3 regions of the Paenibacillus physcomitrellae genome follow, and region 3 is predicted to be linked to each of the others. Evidence: predicted binding sites of a transcription regulator. Region 3 holds the regulator's gene; each other region holds the start of a gene.
What was found. The regulator LexA, encoded in region 3, represses DNA repair genes until DNA is damaged. The targets are predictions, from matches to a motif close to CGAACATATGTTCG.

Region 1 (3,280 bases), 110 kb from region 3:
CGCCAGGGAACCGTAGAACCCATGTCCACGTAAGGGAAACGGGAAGTTTTTCCGAGCAGATGTCCTTGTTATTTCGAGATTAATGAACTTATATCAACTTGATCGGATTAAATACGTGGAAGGCAAAGGACCGATTGTATGGGATATTTTAAGCCAAGCACATCTTTGGTCTCAGGAAACGGGCTGGAAAGCAGGGGAGGCGGATCTTTAGATGCGTAATAAAAAATATTGGATACTTCTTCCGCCTTTCTTGATAACGGGAATCCTGTTAGCGATCTATTTACCTCACAGGCCCTATGCCTTACTTACCGTAGTTGTGTTCTGGGTAGTGTATTATTGCTGGGTATATTTCGATAAAAACAAAACGAGCTGACTTCTTCTAGGCTTCTAAGGAAATAGCTGTTATCAAAAAGAAGGGCGACACACCCCTTCACCGCGTGCCGTTGTCGATCCAGAACCGAAGGACAACATTGCCGTCTTCTTCAACAAACTTCGTGTCCGGTCTTCCGCCGTTCTTTAGAATCGTTCTTGCGGAGGCGATATTCCACTCATCACAAACAACCAGAACTTTATCTATTCCCAATGCACGGGTTTTCTCCAAAGATAAGGCCAATAGCTTGGCTGCGTACCCTTTTCTTCTTTCAGAAGGTCGGATGCCGTACCCAATATGACCGCCGCAATTCAAAAGCCGTTCATTGAGTCTATGCCGGATGTTAACTGCTCCAACGACTTTGCGATCCTCGGTGATCAGCCAAAACGTGGAATCCGGAACCCTTTGGTCCGGCTGTTCGTCCTTCTCATTGTTGGTTAAAAAATGCAGCATGCCCTGGAAATCCGACGGGTCTTGACTGATCACCCAAGGAACCATGTTTTCTCCACTATCGATCCATTCCTGATAGAACTTTAAATATTCATCTCTTAATTCCATCGATGGCTGCACTAAACGGACATTTTCTGTCATGTTGGCTCTCCTTAAGGGGATTTTCTTTTACTGTATTATACTCAATATCCTTTTGGTAGCAAGCTGATCCCGTGATAGAATGACAGTGGTGCTTAGGCCTAAATTTTGCTGGCCGAACCCCATAAAAATTAACCCTCTGAGGTGTTTCTGAATGACAAATAACAGAACCAGTCCTAAAGTTGAAGAATTTCTGAGCAAAGCGACCAAATGGAAAGAGGAATATGTAAAACTGAGAGCCATTGTTCTTGATAGTCACAGCGAGCTGATCGAGGATTTTAAATGGATGCACCCTTGCTATACCTTTAATGGCAAGAACATCGTCATCATCCACGGATTTAAAGAGTATTGCGCGCTTTTGTTCCACAAAGGGGCTTTGATGAAGGATCCCGCAGGGATTTTAATTCAGCAAACGGACAAGGTCCAGGCGGCGCGCCAAATTCGGTTCACAAACATTGAAGACATAACAGCACTTGAAGCTACTTTAAAGGCGTATATTCAGGCAGCTATTGAAATTGAACAAGCCGGACTGAAAATCGATTTCAAACAGACTGCTGAATACAACGTTCCTGAGGAACTGGAGCAGAAGTTCGCTGAACTGCCTGCCCTCAAGACGGCTTTTGAAGCGTTGACACCCGGGCGTCAGAGAGCTTACCTCTTTTATTTCTCGGAAGCCAAGCAATCCAAGACCCGAGTGTCCAGAATTGAAAAATATGTTCAGTCTATTCTTGACGGAAAAGGTTTAAACGATTAAAACCTCATCATTCCATCGCTTTCAAGCGGCTGCCATAAATTTTCATATACATAAATAGGGATAAGTGCTTCGGTTTGTGTTATGATAAGAACAAATGTTCTTATTAGGAGGCTGATTTATGGCCAAAACGTATGAGCAGATTCATGCTAAGCAGACACTTACCAAAGTGAAAGAAGAACGTATGCCCTTTGAATGGTCCATCAATCCATACAGAGGCTGCGCGCATGGCTGCAGCTTTTGTTATGCCCGGGGGTTTCAGGGATTTATTGATAAGCAGGCCAATGATGAGTTCCAGAACCATATCCTGTTGAAAATGAATGCAGCCGAAGCGCTGGAAGCGCAGCTGTCCAAACTGGCTGTCCGGTATGCCCACGATTTGGAGGCGGTCCGCCGCCATATCGGACGTGTGGCTATCGGAACGGTTACCGATCCTTATCAGCCGGTAGAGAGCAAAACCCGCATTACGCGGGAATGCCTGAAGGTAATGGCTAAATACCGGATTCGCACGTCGATCACGACACGTTCCCCGCTTGTTCTGCGGGATCTTGATCTGCTGCAGGCGATGGACGATATTTTGGTCAATATCAGCATCGGTTCGCTTGACGCGAAGCTGATCCGTCTGCTGGAGCCTGGTGCTCCATTGCCATTTAAACGGCTTGAGGCGCTGGAAGCATTAAGCGGAAGCGGCATTCGGACGGGCGTGTTTGTTGCGCCGATCCTGCCTTTGCTGACCGATGACAAGGAGGGGCTGGAGTCCCTATTTGCAGCTGCCCGAAAGGGCGGAGCCGACTTTGTCATGACTTCGCTACTGCGGTTATCTCCGGATGTGAAAGGCTGGTATTACAAGACGTTGCGCGAACATTTTCCGGAGAAGCTGCAGGCTTACAGGGATTTATACCAAGGAGGGGCTTACACGGACGAAAGTTACCGCGAACGCATCCGCCGGATTACCGATGAGCTGCAGCGGAAGTACGCTTTAACGGGAGAAGAAACCTCTATGCCTAAGAGCAAGAGGTCGACTGCCGACGATAGCGGAGCATTATTGTCCAAAGCTGCTGCCCTGGAGGAGATAACCGGGGAGCTGCCCGTAGAGCAGCTGTCGTTTGGGTTCTAGCAGAGCATTCAACAACCCTCAAAATTTAAAGCAAACAAGATCCGGATGACAGAATTGAATCTGCACGGATCTTTTTTTGTTAAGACAAGTGGAAAGTTGTGATGGTATAATCAGGAAAATTATCCTTGGCTTAAAAATACAGATTAGGGAGGATGATCCTTATGCACTTCGTAATTCTTTTTGGCCCGCAAGCGGTGGGAAAAATGACGGTGGGCCAAAGTCTGGCTGCCAAAACCAATTTCAAGTTGTTTCACAATCATATGTCGATTGAATTTGTGGCGCCATTTTTTGAATATGGAACTCCTTCCGGTAATCGGCTGGTGAGCCTGATCAGGCAGGAGATTTTTGAGGAAGTTTCACAAAGCAGCATGGACGGCTTTATCTTCACGTACGTTTGGGGATTTGATCTGCAGCAGGATTGGGAGTATGTCGAAGGAATCACGAATTTATTTGA
Region 2 (3,280 bases), 630 kb from region 3:
GTCAGACAGGTACCGATATTGCCCCCGAGGATGATCCCCAGCGTACGGCCATAGGTCAGCAGACCGGCATTGACGAGGCCGATCGTCATCACGGTAACGGCTGTGCTGCTCTGCAGCAGGGCAGTCACGGCCGTACTGAACACAAGCCCTTTAAGCGGGGTTGCCGATACCGTGTTCAGCAGCTTCGTCAGTACCGGTCCTGCCCAGGCCTGCAAGGCCAGCTCCATCATTTTCATGCCAAATATAAAGAGGGCCAGTCCAAAGATCAGCGGGATGATTATTTCGCGGAACACCGGCGGGCCTCCTTTCCATAGACAAGTTCATGCTGTGGTAATATTTATGCGCGGCAGGGACGAGTCATGACATCAGCAAGAAGTCACTTATTTTGAGAACAGCTAGGAGTGGAAATAGAAATGGCAGCAGTAATTTTGCAGCGCAGCCGCAAGAAAAGGCTGGAACAGGGGCATCCCTGGGTTTATAAAAGTGAGATTGACCGGGTGGAAGAAGGAGCACTTCCAGGCGATCTGGTAGAGGTCGTGAACCATCAGGGACGTTATTTGGCAACTGGTTATTATAACCCGGCTTCCCAAATTACAGTGCGGATCGTTTCATATAAGCCGATTCAGGCGATGGATACGGCTTTTTTTGTTGAGCGGTTTACCGATTGCCTTCGCCATCGCAGCCGGTTTGTGCAGGAAGATGCCTACCGGCTCGTTTATGGGGAAGCTGATTTCCTGCCGGGACTGATCGTGGACCGCTTTGGCGATGTTCTGGTCGTACAGCTGCTTACGCTGGGCATGGATAAACACCGCGATGAGATCGTGGAGGCATTGTGGCAGGTTCTGCAGCCAAAAGGCATCTACGAGCGCAGCGATGTCGGCGTCCGGGAGATCGAAGGCCTTGAACAGGTGAAGGGGCCTTTGTACGGCGATTGTCCGCGTCATGTGACCGTAACGGAGAACGGCCTTCTGATCTCCGTAGACATCATGGAAGGACAGAAGACCGGCTATTTCTTTGATCAACGGGAGAACCGTGCGTCAATCGCTCCGCTTATGCTGGGCTGGGGGGAGAAAAGCGGCATCCGTCTTCAGGAGCTGGAAGATGCGGAGGCAGGTACCCGCCTGGTGCCTGTGAACAAAAGCGGCAAAGAAGTGACGTTCCCCTATTGGGACGGTGCGACCGTGCTGGAGTGCTTCTCACACACCGGCAGCTTCACGCTGCATGCCTGCAAATACGGAGCCAAGAAGGTCACTTGTCTCGACATCTCCGAGCATGCCATCGAAAGCGCCCGCGAGAACGTAAAGCTGAACGGGTTCGAAGACCGGGTCGAGTTTGTGGTAGCCGATGCTTTTGATTACCTGCGAAGTCAGGTCAAAGGCCAGGAAGAACGCAAAGCACGGGCTGAAGGCAAAGCTGACACCTCTACGCCGCTTGCGCCGGGCACAGGCCGGACATGGGATGTGGTTATTCTTGATCCGCCGGCCTTTGCCAAAACGAGAAAAGCGGTAGCCGGAGCCTGCCGGGGCTACAAGGACATCAACCTGCACGGGATGAAGCTGGTTAACGAAGGCGGGTATCTGGTTACAGCCAGCTGCTCCTACCACATGCGTCCCGACCTGTTCCTGAGCACGATCGCCGAGGCGGCAGAGGATGCGGGGAAAATTCTGCGGCTGGTGGAATGGCGCGCAGCAGGCAAGGATCATCCTCAAATTTTAGGTGTGGACGAAGGCCACTATCTGAAATTCGCTATTTTTGAAGTTCGCAGCAAAGTCTGAGGACCTCCGTCTAAAGGGGCGTTCTGCAACAAAAAGAAATCTGGCTATAGGAGCCGTTTCACGGCCTTATGCCTATATACGAAGTCAAGCAGGTCCGGTACAGCACCGGCCTGCTTTTTCTTTTTTTCCAATCGGCAGGGTTTCGGCAAACACATGTTCCAGTTCCGTTCGTTATGGTATACTAGAATCTATCGAAATAGGAAACGAACAGCTTTTTACGAGAAGCTTTTTTTATATAAGGGAGGATGCTCAAGTGTCACTTCAATTGATTATCGGCCGGGCCGGCAGCGGCAAAAGCCGCTATATGCTGGAACAAATCCGTGAACGGCTGCAAGAGGAGCCTATGGGACCGCCTATCATCATTCTGGTGCCGGAGCAGGCGACCTTTCAGCTTGAGCGTGCTATCGCGTCTTTTTCTGGATTAAAAGGGACCGTTCGGGTGCAGGTTCTGGGCTTCAAACGGCTGGCATACCGAATTATGCAGGAGACGGGGGGCTCGGCGCTGATCCCGATCAGTGATGAGGGGAAAAAGATGCTGCTCTACCGCATTATGCGCCGGCTTCAGGATGATCTGAAGCTGTATGGCAGCGCCGGCGGGCCGCTGGGGCTGATCGACAAGCTGAACAGTCTTTATACGGAAACGAAAAAATACGGGGCGGACTCCGCCTCTTTGCAGCAGCACTTCCGGCTTCTGGAATCCTCCGGCAAGGAATCGCCGCTGCTGAAGAACAAGCTGCACGATCTGCAGCTGCTGTTCGGAGAGTTTGAGAAGGAGCTTTCGGGATTGTATATCGATTCGGAGGACCACGTCCGGAAGCTGGCGGAAGGTGCTTCAAGTTCTGCTTATCTGCAAGGCTCGGAAATTTGGGTGGACGGCTTCCATTCGTTTACGCCAGTGGAATATGAAGCGCTTGGCAGGCTGATGGAAGCGTCCGTGCGCGTAAATGTAGCGCTGACCTTGGACCGCCCTTATGATGACTCGCGTCCGCCAAATGAACTGAATATGTTCTATACCCCGGCGGTTACGTACATGAAGCTCCAGACTTTGGCCGAATCGGCAGGAATGGCGGTATGGCCGGTCAAGATCATGGACGAGCGTCCTTTTCCTCGATTCAAGAACAGTGAAACGCTGGGACTGCTTGAATCGATTTACGGGACAAGAAGGAAAGTCCGCGAGGGGGATCAGCCTGGCGATCTTGCGCAAAGCCTGCGGCTTAGAGCAGCGGTGGGCAAACGCTCCGAAGTGGAAGCGGCCGTTCGTGAAATGGTCCGTTTGGCCCGTGAGGAGCAGGTCCGCTGGCGGGACATGGCTTTGTACGTCCGTACGCTGGATGAATATGCCGACTTGATCGAGCCGATATGTGGCGATTACGGGGTTCCGGTATTTATTGACCGGCGCAAAAGCATGGCCGCCCACCCTTTGATCGAGCTGGTGCGGGGAGCGCTGGACGTGGTTAAGCGTTTCTGGAAGGCACAGGATGTTTTACGCTGCGTGAAGACGGATT
Region 3 (3,280 bases):
ACAATTTCGGTGGATTGGACCACGTTCATGAAAGCATGAGGATCGGTTGTGATAACGGCTTTCCTTACGGCGGCAAGCTCATAGCGGGTAGTTACGGTCATTAACGTAGAGTTGCCGACTTGGCTGTAACCGCCTTGCGAATCCATGCAGGTGATCCCGTGGTGAAGTTTGCGTAATTCGGCTAGCATTCGGTCTTTTTCCTTCGTGATGATAAAGCAGGTGACTTTGATATGCCCTACGTGAATCACATCCACCACTTTACCTTTTACGAAGGTCGAAAGCAGGGAGTAGAGGGCGAGATCCCAGGTTTTGTAAAAGCCTAAAACGATAAATACAAGGCCGTTCAGTACAAACAAAATGTTGCCGATCGGCAGGTCATATTTTCTGGTGATAATTGAACCGACAATATCAAAACCGCCGGTGGACCCTCCAACCCTCAATGAGAACCCAATGCCAATCGCTGAGATAATCCCGCCCGCGACGGCTCCAAGCGTAGGATCATGGGTGACGCTGACAATAGGAATAATGGCCATAAACCAGGTCGTAGCGACAACAGAAATACAACTTAACACAATGTAGCGGCGTCCAACCGCTTTCCAGCCCCAAAGAATCAAAGGCACGTTTAACACAAAATAAACAATAGAGATGTTCCAGCCCGTTAAATAGCCGATGATCGAAGCGACACCAGAAATACCCCCTGACAGTAACTGATGGGGGATTAGGAAGAGGTTTAGGCCGGCAGCTACAAGAAGGGCGGAAAACAAAATGACGGCCACTTCTTGAACGGGTCTCAATGTTGCTGACTTTTTCTTCAAGTATTCGGACGGCAACTGCAAATTCAATGGTTTCAATCCTTTATTTATTTTTTTGATAGATTGAATGATAAAAATAAGTTATCAAATCAATTATCTTTTTTATCAATATAGCATAGATTATAAAAATTCACTATCCATTATACCCTTGTTGGTCTTTTGTTAATATCGAGAATCATGCCGGATTGGATTGGCATCACAAAAAAGGCAGCTCCTGTTCCGAAGTGGAATGGAGCTGCCTTTTTCAGCAGGTTAAGCAATATGCTTGTATAGATAAACATAATGGATTTCTATAGATGTAAAAAGGCAGGTTCTTCTCAGTGCAGATCTCTAAACAGGCCGATAACTTTGCCTAAAATCGTAACATGCTTCAACCGCAGTGGTTCAAATGCTGGATTCTCAGGCTGCAGACGGATATGGTCTCTTTCTTTATAAAAAGTTTTGACCGTTGCTTCGTCTTCTTCGGTCATGGCGACCACGATATCGCCGTTTTCAGCGGTTTGCTGCTGACGGACAATGACATAGTCTCCGTTATGGATGCCGGCTTCGATCATACTCTCCCCGATAACGGCCAGCATGAAAACCTCTTTATCGCCGACGTAATGGTTGGGCAGCGGGAAGTAGTCTTCGATATTCTCCGTAGCCGTGATCGGAACACCGGCCGTAACTTTACCGACAACCGGAATTCTTGAAACCGTATGAGCAAACATATTGGAATCTTCAGACTCTTCTTGTCCCAACAGTTCAATAGCGCGCGGCTTAGTCGGGTCCCTGCGAATCAAACCCTTCTTCTCCAACCGGTCAAGATGACCGTGTACCGTTGAACTTGAAGCCAGACCGACGGCTTCGCCGATTTCCCGAACAGAAGGAGGATAACCTTTCATTCGAACTTCGCTTCTTATAAATTCCAAAATCGCCTGCTGGCGGCTGGAAACCTTCGACATTTGTTATCAACCCCATCTTAGTAACGTTTGGAAAAATTATAACATAGAACCTCCGTTCGCACAAACAGGAGTTCTAACTATTTTCAAAAAACAGGGGAACAATTGTTCTAAAAAACTATTGATCGAAACAAGTGTTCGTGTTATATTGTTCTCAGATCAAAAAACAGAACAAACGTTTGGGAGTGATTTCTTTGTTGAAACATAGTACATATAAAAGCATTTATCCGGCTGCGTCTTCTGTTCTTTCCGGCTCTCGGGCAGGTTTATCACATACAGCTCCTACAGCCCGAAAGGTCCGCAAGCCCATTGCCCGCAAATCACTGATTCGTTCACTTATAGTAGTAGCTGTTCTAATTCTATCCCTTACCGGCTTTATCAGCGCCTTTGCTGCTTCGGTTTCTCCAGGGGATGAGCCCGTATACGATACTGTCATCGTTATGCCCGGTGATACTTTGTGGAATATTGCACTGGCGAACAAGCCATCCGGTATGGACACCCGGAAATATGTTCATATGTTAACCTCGTTAAATCATCTGCACGACAGCAGCATTCAAGCTGGAGATATTCTAAATCTGCCGATTACGGATTAAAGACTTTTTACGGTCATTAAAGAGCTATAGATTCAGAGCTTGTAAGGGGGGAGACCGCCTTGACAAGCTCTTTTTGACGTGTCAAAGTAAATAGTAATGCCTTTAATGAAGGAGGACCTTATGGACATCGATAGTTTAGTACAGCGCATCAACGAATTAGCCCGCAAGCATAAAGCGGAGGGTTTAACGGAAGCAGAGACGCTCGAACGCGCTGAGCTGCGTGAAATATATCTTGGCAACATCCGCAGAAACTTCCGGCAACAGCTCGAATCCATTGAGATTGTTGACGAGAAATAGCCGGCTTGTAACCGGCAACCATGTTTAGGGAGGAAGCAAGTGAATGTCAAGATCGTTTGAACGAAAAGTGGAGAAAAACCGGCAGAAGTATAATCTCAACCAGCAGAAAAAGGGAGTTAAGCCTGGCAATATGTTAGGCAGCAAAGGAGAAGGCATTATTTTCAGAGGCCGGAACATTCTTCTGCCCCTCCTTTTTATTGTTCTGGGAGCCATGTATGCCGCAATGGGCTTTGTCGGTGGAACTGAAAACATCAACACGCTTTACATCGTTACCGTTGGTTTGTATTTCCTGCTTGGGATTGTGATCTTCTTAAGAAGACCTTATTTAAGAATTTACAAGAACAAGCTGTTTACATCCAAATTTAACAGAGACCGCAGTCTTGAGGCCGGTTCGATTGCCAAGATCAAATGGAGCGGCAAGACGATCACGATTGTGACGAAAACTAAAGAACCCAACTGGACGTTTTCCGGCAGCAGAAACTTTTATGATATGGATCAGCTGGGCGCTGCTTTGCAGGAATTCGCATCTGCACATGGAGTAGAGCTAGAAAGAAAATAAAAAGAAAATAAATGGATGATTCGTCAAGAAACAGGGGGAACGGGCAATGGCTGTAGTTAAAGCGGTTTGTTTTGACTT

Region 1: CBE73_RS04610 (SPL family radical SAM protein) is a predicted target of LexA. The motif match lies at 1,800-1,813, and genes of this name have one in related genera.
Region 2: addB (helicase-exonuclease AddAB subunit AddB) is a predicted target of LexA. The motif match lies at 1,922-1,935, and genes of this name have one in related genera.

The regions. Positions count from the first base shown of each region.
Region 1 is NZ_CP022584.1:1,013,744-1,017,023, reverse strand. It holds gene CBE73_RS04620 (GNAT family N-acetyltransferase) at 431-961, opposite strand; gene CBE73_RS04615 (YdeI/OmpD-associated family protein) at 1,113-1,712, shown strand; gene CBE73_RS04610 (SPL family radical SAM protein) at 1,831-2,826, shown strand; gene CBE73_RS04605 (DEAD/DEAH box helicase family protein) at 2,988-3,280, shown strand, end outside.
Region 2 is NZ_CP022584.1:1,532,672-1,535,951, reverse strand. It holds gene CBE73_RS07045 (Na/Pi cotransporter family protein) at 1-293, opposite strand, end outside; gene CBE73_RS07040 (class I SAM-dependent rRNA methyltransferase) at 414-1,775, shown strand; gene addB (helicase-exonuclease AddAB subunit AddB) at 2,029-3,280, shown strand, end outside.
Region 3 is NZ_CP022584.1:905,306-908,585, reverse strand. It holds gene CBE73_RS04105 (YitT family protein) at 1-836, opposite strand, end outside; gene lexA (transcriptional repressor LexA) at 1,130-1,756, opposite strand; gene CBE73_RS04095 (LysM peptidoglycan-binding domain-containing protein) at 1,951-2,346, shown strand; gene CBE73_RS04090 (DUF896 domain-containing protein) at 2,467-2,643, shown strand; gene CBE73_RS04085 (hypothetical protein) at 2,687-3,202, shown strand; gene CBE73_RS04080 (HAD family hydrolase) at 3,249-3,280, shown strand, end outside.